4 regions of the Agrobacterium sp. H141 genome follow, and region 3 is predicted to be linked to each of the others. Evidence: predicted binding sites of a transcription regulator. Region 3 holds the regulator's gene; each other region holds the start of a gene.
The links. The regulator PhoB, encoded in region 3, activates phosphate uptake and scavenging genes when phosphate is short. The targets are predictions, from matches to a motif close to TGTCATNNANCTGTCAT.
Positions count from the first base shown of each region.

Region 1 (4,743 bases), 150 kb from region 3:
TCGGGCCGTGCCGCCGGAGAAGTTGCATAGACGTTCGAATGCGTCCTCCGATATTCAGCGCTTATTAATGGATCTCCGCCAATCTGGTTGAATGCCAAAGCCGCGATCGCATCGACGCTCTGGCCTGCGCCATTTGTCATTCAAGGAGTCCAGCATGCCAAAGTCCAGCCGTCGTGCCCGCGCAATCGCCATTGCCAAGACCGAAGATGCGGCAGCCCAGCGCATGACATTTCTGACCGGTGCGGCACTCTTTGCCCTGGCGGCCATTGCTGCTGTCGTGCTGGCAATCGTTTCCTGATCATAATGGCCGACTTGCCTTGCCGTTTCCCGCACGATCGGGACGGCAGATGGGTAGCATGCGTATCGTAAAGTAGCGATAGCTTAAATAAAAATTTAATTCATCAGCGTCACATTGGAGATACCGAAAGGTCTGCGCGCGTAAAAGCAGAGCCGAATTTTTTTTGAGGGCATGGGTGGCGCAGATCCGGAAGGGAGACCGGGCGCCGCATGGCATGCTGAGGGGGTAGTTTTAGATGTTTGTAGACAAGTTCCTGTCTCGCTTTTCCATTTCGACCAAGGTTTTGGCCTTCGTCTTTCCATTCGTTCTGTCCATTTCCGCCGTCGGCCTGATGGGGCTCTACGCGTCCGGCCTGTTGCAGCACCGCATGGAAATCTCCAACGGCATGATGGGTGCGTTGAGCGGTTTCCGCGATGTCAGCACCGCCATGGACAAATTTCTGGTCGAGCCGTCAGAGGAGACCCGCGGCGCGGTCAGCGATGCGCTCACGGTGCAGCAATCGGCGCTTCAGACCAGCCTTGCCGGGCTCGATGACACGGCGGTCGGCCGCGAGGATCTCGAAAAGGCGATCCGCGCGACGGAAGGGATCGATGGTCGCATTGGCGGGCTTTGGGATCTCTATCAGCGTGAATCCGAACTGGATGCCTCGATCGCCGGCGGTTTGAGCGCCCTGGTCTCGGCACAGATGGAACTCTCCGATGAGGCGACACGCCTTCAGCGCGCCGTGCGCAACGAGGAAAATGAAGCCAAGGCAGCGTTGCGCCAGGCGGCACGCCTGACCGATGGCGGCCAGTTCGTCACCTCGCTGGTCAACCAGACCATGGCTGCCGGTTCGCCCGAGCGCCAGTTTCCCTTTCTGACGGCAAAGCTTGGCGACCTGGTGAAGACGCAGCGCAAGGTGCTCTCCGCATTGACCGGCAATCAGGGCATTATCGGCAAGAATTTCGCCGAATCGATCGCCGATCTGCGCGAACGCGTGCAATCGGGCGATATGGGTCCCGACAATGCCGATGCGGTCAAGGCGATCCTGCGCAAGTTCCGCCAATATGCAGAGGCCTTCGATGAGGCATCCGCCTCCAAGACGTCGGAGGCCATCAACCAGTTTGCCGATGTGGACGCCAAGGTCGTGGTGGCCGAAGAGGTTCTGGCCGGTAGCCGCAAGCTGATTACCGGCGTCTACGACCTGCGTATCGTTGCCGAAGCCTTCCGTATCAGCAAGGATCAGGAGGGAATGGAGCGGATCGACCGTCAGGTGAAACTGATTGCCGATAATCTCGAAACACTCGGTGCCAGCATCGAGGACAAGGCCTTCTTCGACAAACTGTCTGCGCATATCACGCCGGCGCTTGCTGCGCTGAAGGACAGCAGTATTGCCCTGGTGGATGTCAGCGCCGAACGCAAAACGGAATATGCCGAGGCCAACCAGGCCATCGTCACGGCCTGGAGCAATCTCACCACCTTCTCCGACATGCAGAAACAGGCAGCCGTGGAAGAGCGCGTTCGCGCCAATGGCGTCTCGATCTCCACGACCGTGATCGGTATCCTGCTGGCGGTTCTGGGCGGAATTGCCCTGGTCCTGACCCTGCAGCGGCCGATTGCCGCCATTACCGGCACCATGCGCCGCATTGCCGATGGCGATCTTGAAACGACGATTGCCGGAGAGGCCCGTGGCGACGAGATCGGTGCCATGGCCCGTGCGCTCGGCATCTTCAAGAACAATGCCCGTGCCAAGATCGAGGTCGAGGCGCAAAGCGAGCAGCAGCGCGAAAGTGCCGAAGCCGAGCGCCGCCGTAACGATGAGGAAAAGCAGGCGCTGGACGCCGAGATCGATCATGCGGTGACGAAGCTTGCCGCAGCGCTGGAACGGTTGGCCGCGGGCGATATTTCCTTCCAGATCGAAGGCAAGTTCAACGGACGGCTGGAACGCCTGCGGGTGGATTTCAACCTGTCGCTGCAGCGCTTGCGCGACACCATGGGCAAGATCACCCATAATGTCGGTCTCATCCAGAACAATGGTCGCCAGATGGCAGGCTCCACCGGCGAGCTTTCCAAGCGGACCGAGCAGCAGGCCGCCTCGCTGGAACAGACGGCCGCCGCCGTCGACGAAATCACCGCAACCGTGCGGGGGGCCGCAGAACGCGCCAAGGAAGCCGACAGCATTGTCGGGGACACCAAGCGCAATGCGGATGAATCCGCCGTCGTGGTCGGCAATGCCATTTCGGCAATGGGGCGCATCGAGGAGGCCTCACGCAAGATCGAGCAGATCATCGACGTGATCGAGGATATTGCCTTCCAGACCAATCTGCTGGCGCTCAACGCCGGCATCGAGGCGGCACGCGCCGGCGACGCCGGCAAGGGCTTTGCCGTTGTCGCCCAGGAGGTGCGTGAACTCGCCCAGCGCTCCGGCGGGGCCGCGCAGGAGATCAAGGGCCTGATCAACAGCTCGTCCGAAGAAGTGGCAACGGGCTCGACCCATGTGAAGGAAGCCGGCGACGTGCTGCAGCGCATCAGCGAGCAGATCGCCACCATCAGCCAGCATGTCAATATGATCGCCACCGCCAGCCAGGAACAGTCTGCCGCGTTGCAGGAGATCAACACCTCCGTCAACTACATGGATCAGATGACCCAGCAGAATGCGGCCATGGTGGAAGAGGCGACGGCCGCAAGCCATGATCTGGCCAATGAGACTGACGATCTGATGGTTCTGGTCCGGCAGTTCCGCATCGAGGCGGAAGGCGTGGCGACCCGCCATCCATCGACTGCCGCCGCCTGATCCGGGCGCGATCTCACGATGAAGTGTTTGTCGGGCTGGCCTTCGGGCCGGCCCTGCTGTCTTTTTAAGGCGGTGCGGCAGTTTGCCGTTTATGACAGGTATGTTACACGGACGCGCAATTAAGGACCGCTGTGATCGCCGTGCGACCCTCGTTCCGTTGGCAGATGAAGCCCCAAGGCGCAGGCACCCGTGATGAAGACGTTACAATTTTCCGACAAGATCGATCTCGCCGAATGGCAGCTTATTGCCGGTGGTGCCTCGCGTGACGTTTATGTTCACGATGACTATCCCGAAATCGTGCTCAAGGTCATTCGCGAAAACAGGCGCGGTCCCAACGGCGAAAAACGACTGCGCTCCAGGCGCAAGTTCTACCGCCATATCCGCCGCTTTGGTGCCTATCTGAGCTTCAGCCGAGAATTCGACGAATTCCTGGAACAGGCGCGCCGGTTTTCCGGCGACGAAGATGTCGCGCTGCCGATTGCCCGCATCTACGGCTTCATACACACCACCAGGGGGCTGGGCATGCTGGTCGAACGGTTGCGTGGACCATCGGGTGAAACAGCCCCGACCATTCGCGATGTGCTGCGCAAACATGGGCCGCAGCCGTGGGTCTTCGAGCTTGTGGATGAATGTTTCGAGGTCATGCGCAAACATCATATCGTCATGGCCGATTGTAGCCCCGACAACTTTGTCCTGACCGGCGACGGCAAGGGTGGCCAGCGCATTGTCTGCATCGACGGCACCGGCGACAAGAGCGCCATCCACATCTATGCCGTGAGCGGCACGCTGAACGCGCTGAAACTGAAGCGCTATCGTAAGCGTCTGCAAGACACCATCGATGCCTTTGTTGTATCCGAAGGCCTGTCGGTGAATGGTGAGGAACTGGCGGCTCAGGCTCAGGATCCATCGCGAGACGCGTCTCGCCAGACGGTCTGATCAGTCAGGCGGTCTGATCAGTCAGGCGATGGCGTTTGACATTGCGCCGCAGTGTCGCCATCCGGTCGGACCGGCATTGCTGTCCCGCGACAAAGAAAGCCGGCCAGAAGGCCGGCTGAGGTGGTGCAGGACAGTGATGAAGCCTGATTAGGCCATCTTATTGTGGCGTCAATTCGACCACGGTGTCGGATATGCGATGGGCCTGCGTGACAACGACGGGGATCAACAGGTCGCCCCAGTTGCCGTCGCCGCCATGGTGGCGGGCGGAGCGGATGAGTTCGACCGAGACGCCACCATCGACGGCCTTCATGACGGAATGGTTGAGGCGATGCAGATCATTGGCGATCATGCGGATCAATGCCTGCTGGTCGCCGTTCATGGCCGATGACTGTTCTTCGGCGCGTTCCTTGACTCGGGTTCTGGGTGTCATGGGTATTTCTCCTCTCATTGCTCGGGGTTGTTGAATTCTGGTTCGATTGGTTGGTGCAGTCGGGACAAGTCCCCCTCTTACTCCGCCGCCGGGCGGAACTGTTCGGTCTCGGTCGACCCCCGCATCGCCGTGGTGGAGGACGTGCCGCCGGAGATGGCGAGCGAGACCGCGTCGAAATAGCCGGTGCCGACTTCGCGCTGGTGCTTGGTCGCCGTGTAGCCGTTGGTCTCCGCTGCGAACTCGGCTTCCTGCAGCTCCGAATAGGCGGCCATCTGCCGGTCCTTGTAGCCGCGGGCCAGTTCGAAC
Region 1 covers NZ_CM169893.1:3,706,854-3,711,596, reverse strand. Annotated here, with positions in the region: gene ACWPM9_RS17450 (BaiN/RdsA family NAD(P)/FAD-dependent oxidoreductase) at 1-30, shown strand, start outside; gene ACWPM9_RS17445 (hypothetical protein) at 155-298, shown strand; gene ACWPM9_RS17440 (methyl-accepting chemotaxis protein) at 534-3,071, shown strand; gene ACWPM9_RS17435 (YrbL family protein) at 3,264-4,007, shown strand; gene ACWPM9_RS17430 (SMc00767 family acetate metabolism repressor) at 4,165-4,437, opposite strand; gene aceA (isocitrate lyase) at 4,515-4,743, opposite strand, start outside.
Region 1: ACWPM9_RS17435 (YrbL family protein) is a predicted target of PhoB. The motif match lies at 3,163-3,179, and genes of this name have one in related genera.

Region 2 (4,743 bases), 1.0 Mb from region 3:
AGATAGCGGCAAAGCTTTTTCACCCGCGAATCTGCCTCGCGGCCCTTGCCCTTCTTCGAAGCCGAGACCGCAAGCCAGACCTCATCGCAGGCCGAGGTGCGCTCGACCGCCTGCAGCACCAGCTCCAGGGTAAAGGTCTGCTTGAGTTCGCCAATGACAACGAGTTCCGTCACATCGCCGGACACCGCAACGACGTCACAACCCTTCACCTCGCCTTTGACCTCGAAGCCGAGGTTTTCGAGAAAGCGCTTAACGGGTGGGTAGAGGTCGGTTTCCAACAGATCATCTCGCTTTGGTGAGCACGTCATCGAATCTGGGTGCGTTTCCGCTCATAATAGACGGAGAGCCTTGCGTGACCAGACGCATTCGCAGTCTTGCGCTTCCGCGATCCGCCATCTCCGTCTGCAACGAGCCATGCCAGGCCTGATGCTCGCGACATCATCTTTCTCCACGACCCCTTTCGTCTCTCGAGGTCGCTGATCGCAAAAAGAGCCGGACGGTTGCCCGTCCGGCTCTTCGGTCGATCGTCTTGGGAGAACGAAACTTAGTTGGTGGCGGTCAGATCAACGGGGAAGAACAGGGTCTCGCCCGATGAGTCGTCGACACCGTCGTTGTCGGTGACGGCAAAGGCCTTGCCATCCTTGTCGAAGGTGAAGCCTTCGAGCTTGTCGACAACATAACCGCCGGTTGCCTTGAGATCGGGAATGAAGTCATGAACTTCTTCCTTCGAGACCATCTGCAACTCGCCACCGATTGCGGCAGGCTTCAGGCTGTCGACCGCGACGCGGTAAAGTTTCTTGATCCTGGCCGCATCGCCAAGCTGGTTGTCGCGCTCGACGATATAGAGCTGGCCATCGTGGGCGGTGATTTCCGACAGGCCGACCCAGCCCTTTTCACCCTTGTCGAGCGGATAGCGAACGGCTGCCCACTCCTTGGAGGCTGGCTTGTAGGAGACGAGCTTGACGGTGCCCTTGTCATCATCCTTCCATTCGCGCTGAACGGCCATCCACAAGGTGGCGTCATCGCCGGAGCCGAGCATGGTCACGCCTTCGAAACCAAAGCGGACTTCGTTTTTCAAAAGGTCTTCCGGCAGTGAGACTTCGTCGGTGATCGCACCCTTGCCATCAACGTGATAGAGCGCGTGCGGCACTTCCTTTTCCGTATTGCCTTCAGAGGCAAGCCAGTAGCCGCCCTGACCGTCGAGCGTGATGCCTTCGATGTCGAGCTTCTTGGCAGCCTTGCCGTCCCGTGTGATCGGCAGAGCCGATGTGATTTTTGCGGGCTTTGCTGTCGCATCAATTGTGAAGATCTGCGGCTGCGCCGAATAGAAGCTGTCATTGACCGCATAAAGGATTCCGGGCTTCTCGGCGTCGCCAACGAGGCCGGAGAGTGCGCCCCAGCCGATGATATTGCCGTCAGCGGAGACCGATTCGATCATCGGATAAGAGGCTGCGCCCTCTTCCTGGGCATAGATCATGACATGCGAACGCGCGCCGCCATCTTCGCCGAGGTCGACTTCGTTTGCCGTCGCCAGCAGCTTGCGGCCTGGAATAGCAGCAGCACTTTCGGGAGAGATACCGGATGGCAGGATCTGCACCAGTTCAGGATCGGCACCGGTATCCTTGTAGACGCCGACGACAGAGCCACGCTCCGACAGAACGAAGATGTAGGTCTGGCCATCGAAGGAGGCGACTTCGAGACCTTCTGTCTCGATACCCTTCTTGCCGGCGCGCTTGTCAGGGAAATGGCCGAGGCGGGCCACTTCGCGTTCGAACGACGCACCGGATTCGAACAGAACCTTGCCGGTCTTGTCGAAGATGGTGAAGCCACGCGAGCCACCCTGGTAGTCGCCTTCATTGGCGATCACAATACGATTGTCGTCCAGCCACTTCACAGCGTCAGGCTCGCGCTTCACATCTTTCAGAGACCCGGTGAAGTCGAGCTTGCCGTCTTTTTCGATGTCGATACCGTCAAGATCGACCGAACCAGCGGAGAAATTCGCGGTCACCTTGGAAGTCTTGCCGTCAATGATGACGATGTGATTGTTTTCCTGCATCGTCAGGGCAATTTCGCCGAGCGAATTGATGGCGACGAATTCCGGTTCCGGATCTTCAGGCGCGATCTCGGCAAGACCGGTCACGTCCACATGGCTGAGTGCGCCGCAATCGGCGGTGCCATCCTTGATTGGAATGATGACCACATCGCCGGCGGGCATCTGCGGCATTGCACCGTCATTCAGTTCTTCGTCGCGCTCGTTTTCGATTGCAACGGCAATGAAGGACTTATCTGGGGAGACCGCAACCGAATCGGGCTGACCGCCGAGATCGCAGCTGGCTTCAACGGTCTTGGATGTCAGACCGACGATGGCGAGCTTGCCCGATGGCTTCACATAGCTTTCGGAAGTGTTCACACCTGCGAAGACCTTGTCGCCGGCGATAGCAACTGAGGTCGGCTCGCCGTCGAGCATGACAGCGCCTGCTGCCTTGGGTGCCTTTGGATCGGTGATGTCGACGAAGCCGATGCCGCCAAGCGGGCTATCGGAATAGACGAGCGTGTTGCCGTCTTCCGAGGCATAGATGATTTCAGCCGAGGTTTGCGTCATCGGATCCTGGTCCGCCGGCAGATTGGTGGCGACAGGGAAAGACGCGATGCGGTTGAAGACCTGTTCCGCGCCAGCCGGGATGGCGGCGGAAGCGAGCAGAGCCGCGGTCAGGGCCGCGCGGGAAAATCCTGAAGTCATGGGAGAGCCCTCCTGTTCCATGAGAATGAGACAGGAGGCTTGTGCGTCACTTGGATGACAGACGAATGACAATGGCCGCCGATAGGCTGCAGTGATTGCCTCTATCGACCCCGCCGGGGCTTATCCACAGCTCAGGCCGGCAGTTGCGTCTCCCGCTTCTCCTTGCCCATCTCTGTCCACATCAGGAACAGCGAAGCCGACAGGATCATCAGCGCACCCAGCCAGAGATAGCCTGCAGGCGCATAGCCGAACACCAACCACCCGGCCAGTACGTTGAGCGGCAGCTTCAGATCGTCGAATGGCTGTACATAAGCAGCATCGGCGACGCTGTAGGCGAGTGTCAGGAGATATTGGCCGAACGCTGTCAGTAGGCCTGCCACGAGCAGAAGCGCCAACACCTGGCCGGTCGGCACCTCAAAGCCCGAGGCCAGTGCCAGACCGCCATTGATGGGCGTCAGCAGCACCAGCAGCCAGACGGTGACGGTTTCTGCAGGCTCGAAATTGGTGAGGTTCTTCATCACCAGCGACGACGCTCCCCAGAGCAGGGCTGCCAGCACCGGCAGAAGCGCGGCTGCGGTAAATCCATCCGACCATGGCTGCAGAATGATCATGGCACCGGTGAAACCGACAGCCGTTGCTGCCCAGCGCACAGGCCCGACACGTTCGCCCAAGAACAGGCGCGCGCCCATGATGATGAAGAAAGGCGAGGTCATCACCAGTGCGATGGCCTGCCAGATCGGCACCGAGGCCAGACCGATGGTCCAGGCCTGAACGCCAAAGGCGGCAAAGACCACTCGGATGATGTGACGCCAGGGATAGATCGTCTTCATGGACTTGATGCCAAGTCGGGCCAGCAAAGGCAGCGACAGCACGAAGGCAAAGCCATATTGCCAAAAGGCCGTCGAGGACGGTGAAAAGCCCAAAGTCATGGTGAGCCGCTGGGTAGCGACATTGAGAGCGGCAAAGGCAATGCCTGCGAGCACCATGAAAAATGCACCGGTTACGGCGCGGGAACGCACAAGCAAAATCAAGCTCTGATTCATGTCATTCTTCCTTCACGTCAAAGGATCAACACAAATCAGGACGCATGAGAGGGATAGCGGCACAGTGCGCAAGACAATGACGATGCACCGTCTAACGAACACCCTCCCCCGCGCCTGCCCGATGGCAGAACGCAAGTCGGAAGCCGCCAGGATCTCATTCTCTTTCATCCGGACTATGACCGTCGGCCCCGGCATCTCACCGGATCTGCTGACCTCCGCTTTCACGGAGCGCTCGCGGGCTCGGGAGAAAGGTCCCATACCGCCGGTGGGGACTTTCACCCCGCCCTGAGAATTCATGCCGGATTATCCGGCGACCATGAGTTAAGTGAAATCGGCGGTTTCATCAAGCACCGAATGATCCGCGTTTGCGAAACACTGCGTCTCTGAAAATGGCCAGCCCGCATGACGGGATGGGGGCCGCGCCCACAAAAAAAGAGCCCGACGCGTGTCCGGGCTCTTTTCATCACTTCGCAATGAAGAGAAGTGCAAAGGCGCTTCCAGGGAAGCGCCCCACAATTACTTGTTATTAACGGCGTCCTTCAGACCCTTGCCGGCCGTGAACTTCGGCACGTTGCGTGCCGGAATGTCGACTTCTGCGCCTGTCGAAGGGTTGCGACCCTTGGATGCTTCACGATGCGAAACGGTAAAGGCACCGAAGCCAGCGAGACGGATGTCGCCGCCCTTTGCGAGTTCAGCCTGTACAGTTTCGAAAACTGCATCCACTGCCGACGCTGCGTCGGCCTTGGTCAAACCGCCCTTTTCGGCGACAGCAGATACGAGCTCGTTCTTATTCATGTTTCCACCCTTTCTGATTGGCATGAAACGACTCTGAATTGAGGTCGGGCGGAGAATACGTGTAGTTCCGCCCATAGCAACTGAAAAGCACTGCAAAAGCCCGCAAAACAAGACGTTCCGGCGTTTTTACACAAAAAAGGCTGGCATATTAGCCAGCCTTTTCAT
Region 2 covers NZ_CM169893.1:2,854,865-2,859,607, forward strand. Annotated here, with positions in the region: gene ACWPM9_RS13205 (DUF2161 domain-containing phosphodiesterase) at 1-278, opposite strand, end outside; gene ACWPM9_RS13210 (esterase-like activity of phytase family protein) at 545-2,740, opposite strand; gene ACWPM9_RS13215 (DMT family transporter) at 2,872-3,783, opposite strand; FMN riboswitch at 3,936-4,080, opposite strand; gene hupB (DNA-binding protein HupB) at 4,300-4,578, opposite strand.
Region 2: ACWPM9_RS13210 (esterase-like activity of phytase family protein) is a predicted target of PhoB. The motif match lies at 2,795-2,811, and genes of this name have one in related genera.

Region 3 (4,743 bases):
CTTCGGCCGTCGTCGTCAACGGTGGCAGCAGCCGGATGACGTTTTCGCCGGCTGGAACGCCGAGCAGATGCGCCGAGCGCATCGCATGCAAAAGATCAGCGGAAGGCACGCGTGCCTTGACGCCCAGCATCAAGCCTTCGCCGCGCACTTCCTCGATCACATCGGGGAAGCGATCCTTCAGCGCGGCAAGTCCCTGGCGGAACACGAGGGCAACGTCCCGGACATGCTGAAGAAAATCATCTTCCAGAATAACGTCCAGGACAGCGTTGCCGACCGCCATGCCCATTGGATTGCCGCCATAAGTGGATCCGTGTGTGCCGGCCGTCATTCCGGAAGCGGCCTCTTCGGTTGCAAGGCACGCGCCGAGCGGGAACCCGCCGCCAATACCCTTGGCAACCGCCATGATGTCTGGCGTGATGCCCGCCCATTCATGGGCAAACAGCTTGCCGGTACGGCCAACACCGCACTGCACTTCATCAAGCATCAGCAAAAGGCCGTGCTCATCGCAAAGTGCGCGCAATTCCCGCAGGAAGGCGTTGGACGCGAGGCGAATACCGCCTTCGCCCTGCAACGGTTCAAGCAGGATGCCAGCCGTCTCCTCGGTGATCGCAGCCTTCACAGCTTCGATGTCGCCGAACGCAACCTGATCGAAGCCGGGAGCCTTGGGGCCGAAGCCTTCCAGATACTTTTCCTGACCACCAGCCGCAATCGTCGCGATCGTCCGGCCGTGAAACGCGCCCTCAAAGGTAATGATGTGGAAGCGTTCTGGGTTGCCCTTGGCAAAATGGTAACGACGCGCGGTCTTGATCGCGCATTCCAGAGCTTCTGCGCCGGAATTGGTAAAGAACACGCGGTCGGCAAATGTTGCAGCCGTCAGACGCTCGGCAAGCTTTTCCTGGCCCGGAATGTCGTAGAGATTGGAAAGGTGCCAAACCTTGTCCGCCTGCTCTTTTAAGGCGCTCACCAGATGAGGATGCGCATGGCCGAGTGAGTTCACCGCGACGCCGGCGGCAAAGTCGAGATAGCGCTCGCCGTCTTCGGTGATCAGCCAGACACCCTCGCCGCGTTCGAAGCGCAACGGAGCGCGATTATAGGTCTGATAGAGCGGGGAGGCCTCGGCCATTGCGCTTGACTCCTTCGACAGGCACGGAAGATACGGGTTTCGCTGATTGGCGGGTGTTACGAAGTCTAAAAATCAAAAATGCCGCCTTGCGGCGGCTCGCGCACTATCTTCATTTCGGACCCCCATGTCAATAAATCACCGCAATTGCGGGACTTTTTAGCACGGTGCCGTCGCAGCCACGCTTTAGTAGGCGATAGTGGTATTTTAGCCTGTGGACAGCAAGTTGGGGAAAACTATGAAATCGATTCGCGATGATTCCGGCGACTCTTGTCACGGAGTCAGGCTCACACTAGGTTAATGATCAATTACTAGACTGCATGCGGCGGAACTAGTCACCGACAATATCGAGGCATATTTTTTGTTTCGGAGTCTTCCGAGGCAGCGGTGAAGGATTCGGCCTCGGAATGCGCTACAGGCGGAGATATTTGGCATGAATTGGACTGATGAGCGCGTTGAAAGGCTGACGAAGTTGTGGGCCGAAGGTCTCAGCGCAAGCCAGATCGCGGCACAACTAGGCGGCGTCAGTCGAAACGCTGTCATTGGCAAGGTACACCGACTTTGTTTGCCCGGTCGCGCCAAGGCTGGCGGCTCCTCGTCTGCCTCTCGCGCGCCAAAGCGTCCGGCGCCAACGACAGCGCGGCCGCAAAGCTTTCAGCCACGTGTAGCCACGCGCTCGGCCGCCCGTCCTGCCGGCACAACCGTGTCACAGGATGAAATCGATGCTGGTGGCGAAGAGGAGCGTGCAGTCGTTCCGGTGCCATCCAATGTCGTGGTGCCGATTTCGCGTCGTCTTGCCCTCACGGAACTCACCGATCGCACCTGCAAATGGCCGATTGGCGATCCGATGACTGATGAGTTTCATTTCTGCGGCTGCGAGGCATCGGATAACGCACCTTACTGCACCTACCACTCGAAACTGGCTTATCAGCCAGTCAATGACCGCAGGCGCTCATCCGCGCAAAAGCAATCGCTTCCCAGCCGATAAAGATCATGAGATGAGGCCCCGCAAGGGGCCTTTTTTATGTAGTAAGTAAAAAGCCCACCGCCTGGCTGGGCAATGGGCTGAAACAGCGGTAGCAACCGCCAGCATGGGTCGGTAACCTGTCAGGCCTCCATGGAATATCCAGCGCCGCGCACGGTGCGGATCACGTCCTGCATGTTGGAAAAATTAAGCGCCTTGCGTAGCCGGCCGACATGCACGTCCACGGTACGCTCGTCCACATAGATGTCATGCCCCCACACACCGTCCAGAAGCTGTGAACGCGAATAGACACGCCCGGGCGATGCCATCAGGAATTCCAGCAGACGAAACTCGGTCGGTCCAAGTCGAACTTCACGGCTCTTGCGGTGAACACGATGCGTTTCGCGGTCGAGTTCGATGTCGCCGCAACGCAGAACGCTGGACAGCACTTCTGGCCGCGCCCTACGCAGCATGGCTTTTACCCGTGCCATCAGTTCCGGTGTGGAGAAGGGCTTGACCACGTAGTCGTCTGCACCTGTCGCCAATCCGCGTATGCGTTCGCTTTCCTCGCCGCGTGCCGTCAACATGATGATCGGCAGCCGTTCTGTTTCCGGGCGAACCCGAAGGCGGCGGCAAAGTTCGATCCCCGACACGCCGGGCAACATCCAGTCAAGGATCAGGAGATCAGGAACCCGTTCCTGCATGCGTATTTCGGCCTCGTCGCCCCGAAGGATCGTCTCGACTTCATAGCCCTCAGATTCCAGATTGTAACGCAGGAGGACGCTCAGCGCCTCCTCGTCTTCAACCACAGCTATTTTCGGCGCCATCTAGTGTCTCACTTCAAGTGCTTATTCCGCGACCGCACTGACATCGGTCGTCGTATCGTCCTTGGGACGGTCACCTTCCGGCTGCGTACCGGTGGTCATGTAATAGATGGTCTCTGCGATATTGGTCGCGTGGTCACCCACTCGCTCGATATTCTTGGCGCAGAACAGCAGATGCGTGCAGGTCGTGATATTGCGCGGATCTTCCATCATGTAGGTCAAAAGCTCGCGAAACAGCGAGGTGTAGATGGCGTCGATCTCTTCGTCGCGGTCACGGATGATCTTGGCCTTTTCCGCAGAACGGGTGGTGTAGACATCCAGAACATCGGTCAGCTGTTCGAGTGCGAGTTCGGAGAGATGTTCCAGTCCGCGCGCCAGCTTGCGGGGAACGCCGGTGCCCTGAACGGCCATCACGCGCTTTGCATTGTTCTTGCCCATGTCACCAACGCGTTCCAGATCGCTGGCGATTCGCAGCGCACCGATGATTTCGCGCAGGTCGGCTGCGACCGGCTGGCGACGAGCTATGGTGATGATGGCCTTGTCACCGATTTCGCGCTCGGCATTGTCCATCACCACGTCGTCAGAAATCACCTTCTGGGCAAGGGCGGCGTCGGAATTGACCAATGCGCGGACCGAGTCACCGACCATCTGTTCGGCAAGGCCCCCCATCTCGGAGATGCGCCGGATCAGATATTTAAGGTCTTCATCGAAAGCGGATAGAATATGGGTCGATGGCATTTGAGGTATCCTCGAAATTGGCTTCAGCGCGGATGAAACGGGATATCAGCCGAAGCGGCCCATGATGTAATCCTGCGTGCGCTGATCATCCGGATTGGTGAACATCTTGTCTGTGTCGTTTTCTTCAACGAGTACGCCAAGATGGAACATGGCGGTGCGCTGCGAGACACGCGCGGCCTGCTGCATCGAGTGCGTCACGATCACGATCGTGTAATTGGCGCGCAGCTCGTGGATGAGTTCTTCAACCTTGGCCGTCGCAATCGGATCGAGCGCCGAACAGGGTTCATCCATCAGAATGACTTCCGGGCTGACCGCTACTGCGCGCGCGATGCACAGGCGCTGTTGCTGACCACCGGAAAGGCCGGTGCCTGGCTCCTGAAGGCGATCCTTCACTTCGTTCCAGAGGCCGGCCTTCTGCAGGCTTGTCTCGACGATCTGGTCCAGGTCGGCCTTGCCCTTGGCGAGCCCGTGGATGCGCGGACCATAAGAGATGTTTTCATAGATCGACTTCGGAAAGGGGTTCGGCTTCTGGAACACCATGCCCACACGGGCGCGCAGTTCCACCACGTCGATCGAAGGATCGTAGATATCCAGCTCGTCGAGTGTGATCTTGCCGGACACGCGGCAATTTTCGATCGTGTCATTCATGCGGTTCAAGCAGCGCAGAAAGGTCGACTTTCCGCAGCCGGACGGGCCGATCAGGGCAGTCACCGTATTTTCGCGAACATTCAGGTTCACGTCGAAAAGCGCACGTTTCTCGCCGTAGTAAACCGACACATCCTTGCCGATCATCTTGTAGGTTTTATCGTTCATTTTCTGATCGACCGCCTTTTCCAAAGCTGTTTCCGACATCATGTTCATTGTTCTATTCCTTCTACCAGCGACGTTCAAAGCGCCGCCGTAGCAGAATGGCACCGACATTCATGACAAGCAGGAACAGGAGCAGAATGATGATAGCTCCGGACGTCCGCTCGACAAAGGCGCGTTCAGCTTCGTTGGCCCACATGTAGATCTGTACGGGGAGCGCTGTTGCAGGCTCCATGGGAGAGGTTGGATAATCTGCCACGAACGCCACCATGCCGATCAGCAGAAGCGGA
Region 3 covers NZ_CM169893.1:3,854,411-3,859,153, reverse strand. Annotated here, with positions in the region: gene ACWPM9_RS18135 (aspartate aminotransferase family protein) at 1-1,123, opposite strand, end outside; gene ACWPM9_RS18130 (GcrA family cell cycle regulator) at 1,554-2,108, shown strand; gene phoB (phosphate regulon transcriptional regulator PhoB) at 2,228-2,911, opposite strand; gene phoU (phosphate signaling complex protein PhoU) at 2,933-3,646, opposite strand; gene pstB (phosphate ABC transporter ATP-binding protein PstB) at 3,692-4,507, opposite strand; gene pstA (phosphate ABC transporter permease PstA) at 4,521-4,743, opposite strand, start outside.

Region 4 (4,743 bases), 570 kb from region 3:
CATAGAGCTGGTCGGTAAAGAACGCACTGCGGCGGCAGTCATAGGAGAGCGTGGCAACGGCAGAGAGCGTGTGCTGGTTGCCCAGGAAGCCGCCAAACCCTGTTTCCATGCCCCAGATAGCAATCAGTGGACCGGCTGGCACGCCATACTGTTTTTCGATGCGGGAGAACAGCGCCGCGTTTGCGCTCTTCATCCGCTTGCCCTTTGAAATGATGGTTGCTCCGCCGCGCTTCTTCATGAAGCTGTCAAAGGACAGCTTGAAGCTTTTCTGGCCCCGGTCTGCGCTGATTGTCGGCCTGTTATAGTTGACGGTTGACATGACCTGATCGACCAGCCGGGCATTCAGTCCCTTGCTGACCGCTTCAACCTTGAACTGCTCGACCCAGTTCGAGAACCCAGCAGAGGTATTGCCGCACTGGGCGGCGAGCAGACCTGATGCGGACGCGAGGAAACTCCCTGTGATGAGCAGTGTTGCTGCCGCCGTTCTTGCAATCCGCATAAAAGCTCCCGGTCACTCGACCTGTTTGTCAGTTTGGAAAATGCCCGACAGATATCCGCCGAAGGCTGTTTGTCACATTAGTGAGAACGATCAGCGAATTCAAATACACGTTTAAAATGCAGGGATCTGATCACGTGGTCTTGAATAGTCAGGTTATTGCGCGTGTCCATGCGATGGAAAACCCCGGTCTCCCAGAAGGGGTCCGGGGTTCCAATGGCTCAGGCCTGGCTCTTTGGCTTGATCAGTCCGCGGTTCACAAGCAGTTCGGCGATCTGAATTGCATTCAGTGCAGCGCCCTTGCGAAGGTTGTCTGAGACGACCCAGATGTTGAGGCCGTTTTCGACAGTCGCGTCTTCGCGAATCCGCGAGATGTAAGTCGCGTCTTCGCCCGCGCATTCGTAAGGCGTGATGTAGCCGCCGTCTTCGTGCTTGTCGATGACGAGGCAGCCGGGTGCTTCGCGCAGGATGTCGCGGGCCTGATCGGCGGTCATTTCGTTTTCGAATTCGATATTGACCGATTCCGAATGGCCAATGAAAACCGGGACACGCACAGCAGTGCAGGTGACCTTGATCTTCGGATCGAGCATCTTCTTGGTCTCGGCCAGAACCTTCCACTCTTCCTTGGTATAGCCGTCTTCCATGAAGGAATCGATGTGTGGGATCACGTTGAAGGCGATGCGCTTGGTGAATTTCCGCGATTCGATCGGATCGGCGACGAAGACGGCGCGTGTCTGGGAGAACAGCTCATCCATGCCTTCCTTGCCGGCACCAGATACCGACTGGTAGGTGGAGACCACGATACGCTTGATCTTGGCGGCATCGTGCAATGGCTTCAACGCTACGACAAGCTGGGCTGTCGAGCAGTTCGGGTTGGCAATGATATTGCGGCGGGTGAAGTCCTTGATGGCGTCCGGGTTTACTTCCGGTACGATCAATGGAACGTCTGCGTCGTAGCGCCAGGCAGAAGAGTTGTCGATGACAACGCAGCCCTGGGCACCGATCTTTGGCGACCACTTCTTGGAGACATCGCCGCCAGCCGACATCAGGCAGATGTCGGTGTCGGAAAAGTCGTAGTTCTCCAGATTCTGGACCTTCAGCGTCTTGTCGCCAAAGGATGCTTCTGTGCCTTGCGAGCGCGCGGAGGCAAGTGCCACGACCTCGTCAGCCGGGAAACCGCGCTCGGCCAGAATGTTGAGCATTTCGCGACCGACATTGCCGGTGGCGCCTGCGACTGCAACTTTGAAACCCATGATAAACTGCTCTCTTTCTTTCTCTCCGCGGTGGTGAGGGGGTGCTGCAGGGATGCAGCGACCTTGTCCCCGGCCTTGCCGGGGAGAGAGCGGTTGGCCAGAGACGTCAGACGGTTTTCGTCGTCGTTTTGGCCGTGGTCTTGGATGAATTGGAAACCGCAGAAATTGCCCGGACACACAGTGCCAGGTGACAATATTCGGCAGATGCAGCAGCTATCGAGCGCATGCGCGGTTTCCTTTCGCTGCCTGCTATTAAAAGGTTTTTGCCGCAAGTCAAGGTCGATCCTCGGCTGGAACCGCGGTTGGGCATTGCTCAGGCTATCATTGAAGATATTATCTGCGGGTGAATGTTGAGTGGATGACCAAAGGCTCCGGTGCCCGGTTCCATCCTGCAGCGACGATGTTTTGCCGACGCATCAGTCAATCAGCTTCAAGACCTTGTCAAAAACCTTCAGCACCTGCTTGATCTCGTGGCCACGCTTCAGCACCATGCCTGCCGTATTGACCACGCTGAAGGCACCTTGTTTTGCCGCGAGTTTCGGATTTTTCTCTATCCGATACAGTGGCAGCTCACCTGAGCGCTTGAACACTGAAAAGACTGCTTTTTCCCTCGTGTGGTCGATTGCATAGTCACGCCATTCACCGTCACCCACCATGCGGCCATAGACCCAGAGTATGGCATCGAGTTCACGCCGGTGGAATGTGACGGGAAGCGGGTCACGGCTTTTCTTGTATTCCCGCAGATCGACGACTGAGGCCGCGCCGCTTTCCATACGGTTCTCATCGTCACGCGGAAAATCGGTCATAGGCGCTCCTCGTCCTTTCATTATGACAGGCGAGCGACAGTTTGCCGGAGCCTGAAAAAAATGCAAGGGCGCCAGTAAAATCCTGAATTTACAGTCGCTTAGGGTCGACAAAATGAGATTTTGGGGCGTGCCGTATTTTGGTCAAAAGAGCGCCCCAATTAGAGACGACATTGAGTTTCCGGTTGGCGCCTGGCGCCAATGGTCCGGTCTGGCGCATTGACCCCTTACCCCCAGCCCCCCAATGTTCTGGATCGGACCGCCGGTTTTCAAGCCTTGGCAGTCACTTCAGGAACTTTGCTTGGCGGTAAGTATGGTTGCGCCGAGGATTGCGCCGGGTTCGCCGTTTGGACCCCGCATTTGAACGAGAATAGCGCAACCGTCGCTCTTGTCTTCACCCATTACCTTTGACGGCAAGACAAGCTTTGTCTCTTCGCCGCTCCACACGCCGACGGTCTGGACATCTGTTACGCTGTTCCAGTTGGAGACCTTCTGGCCCTCATTGGTGCCCTTGGTGATCTCCATGTCCTGCCGCTTGCGGAAATAAACGACGACGATATCCGCTTCGCCTGATCCTTCGCCCACCGTGATCTTGAGTTTGCCGCCACGGCTGACGGCGCGGATCGGAACGTGGAGACCGCTGCCTCTCGCACGCATCACATCCAGGCGCTTGTTCAGCACGGCAACGTCTGTGCCCTTCTGCTGCTCGCGTCCGTTGAGAATGGCTTGCGGCGTATAGACACCGCTGCGCCCCAGCGTATGAGCATAGCCATATTGACGGTTTGAGTTCTCCGGCCTGCTCAGAGGGTCAGTCCAACCGCGGTAGTTCCAGTAATCGACATGATAGGCGAGCGCGACGATATCCTGCTGGACGGCAAGATAACTCATGGCTCGGTCTGCCGCCACGCATGACATACAGCCTTGCGATACGAACAGTTCTATGACGCCCTTGGGCGTTTTTCCCACGTCGTCAGCATGTGCATTCCCCGTAAGAGAGATGCTCAGAAGCAGGATCGACGCAAGTAATCTCGAAATCATGGGAACCGCTCTATTCAATGCCATTGGTCCGTCCGCAATTTCCGCGCAGACGCCGCAATTTCCATGAGACACATACTCCGTCCGTTTTTCAACAGAAAGTCACGATGGGGTGAGGCTGGGTTGATGAAAAATGCGCCATGAAAAAAGCCGCCGGAACTGTCCGGCGGCTTCTCGTTAAATTGGCTGAAGACGGATCAGGCGACCAGATCGCGCAGAACGGTCTGAAGGATGCCGCCGTTGTTGACGTAGGTCACCTCATCGAGCGTATCGATACGGCAGATCAGGGGAACTTCCTTCACAGTGCCGTCGCCGTAGGTGATCTTGGCGATCTTCTTCTCGCGGGGCTTGATTTCACCATCCAGGCCCTCGATCGTAACCGTTTCATCGCCCTTGAGGCCGAGCGAGGTCCAGGTCGTGCCGTTCTCGAAGCAGAACGGAACAACGCCCATGCCAACCAGGTTCGAACGGTGAATACGCTCAAAGCTTTCGGCCACGACTGCGCGAACGCCGAGCAGGTTGGTACCCTTGGCAGCCCAGTCACGCGACGAACCGTTGCCGTATTCGCCACCTGCGAAAATGACCAACGGAACGCCTTCTTCCTTGTACATCATGGCCGCATCGTAAATCGACATCTCTTCCTTGGACGGATAGTGGATGGTGTAGCCACCTTCCTTGCCGTTCGGGCCGAGCATGTGGTTGCGGATGCGGATGTTGGCGAAAGTGCCGCGCATCATGACTTCGTGGTTACCGCGACGCGTACCGTACTGGTTGAAGTCAGCAATGCCGACGCCATTTTCCAACAGGTATTCACCAGCAGGGGACTGCGCCTTGATCGAACCGGCCGGAGAAATGTGGTCGGTGGTGATCTTGTCGCCGAACAGGCCAAGTACGCGAGCGTTCTCGATGTTTGCAACACCGGAACCGGTCCTGCCCATGCCAACAAAGTAAGGCGGGTTCTGCACATAGGTCGAATTATTGTCCCAGGCATAGGTCTGGCCAGGCGGGATCTGAACAGCCTGCCAGTTTTCATCACCCTTGAACACGTCGGCATAGCGTGACTCATAGAGTTCGCGTGTGACGTATTTCAGGATGAATTCCTGGATTTCCTTCGAAGTCGGCCAGATATCCTTCAGATAGACCGGATTTCCGTCGG
Region 4 covers NZ_CM169893.1:145,740-150,482, forward strand. Annotated here, with positions in the region: gene ACWPM9_RS00620 (lytic murein transglycosylase) at 1-499, opposite strand, end outside; gene ACWPM9_RS00625 (aspartate-semialdehyde dehydrogenase) at 718-1,749, opposite strand; gene ACWPM9_RS00630 (DUF2794 domain-containing protein) at 2,166-2,555, opposite strand; gene ACWPM9_RS00635 (DUF1223 domain-containing protein) at 2,841-3,440, opposite strand; gene acnA (aconitate hydratase AcnA) at 3,785-4,743, opposite strand, start outside.
Region 4: ACWPM9_RS00630 (DUF2794 domain-containing protein) is a predicted target of PhoB. The motif match lies at 2,578-2,594, and genes of this name have one in related genera.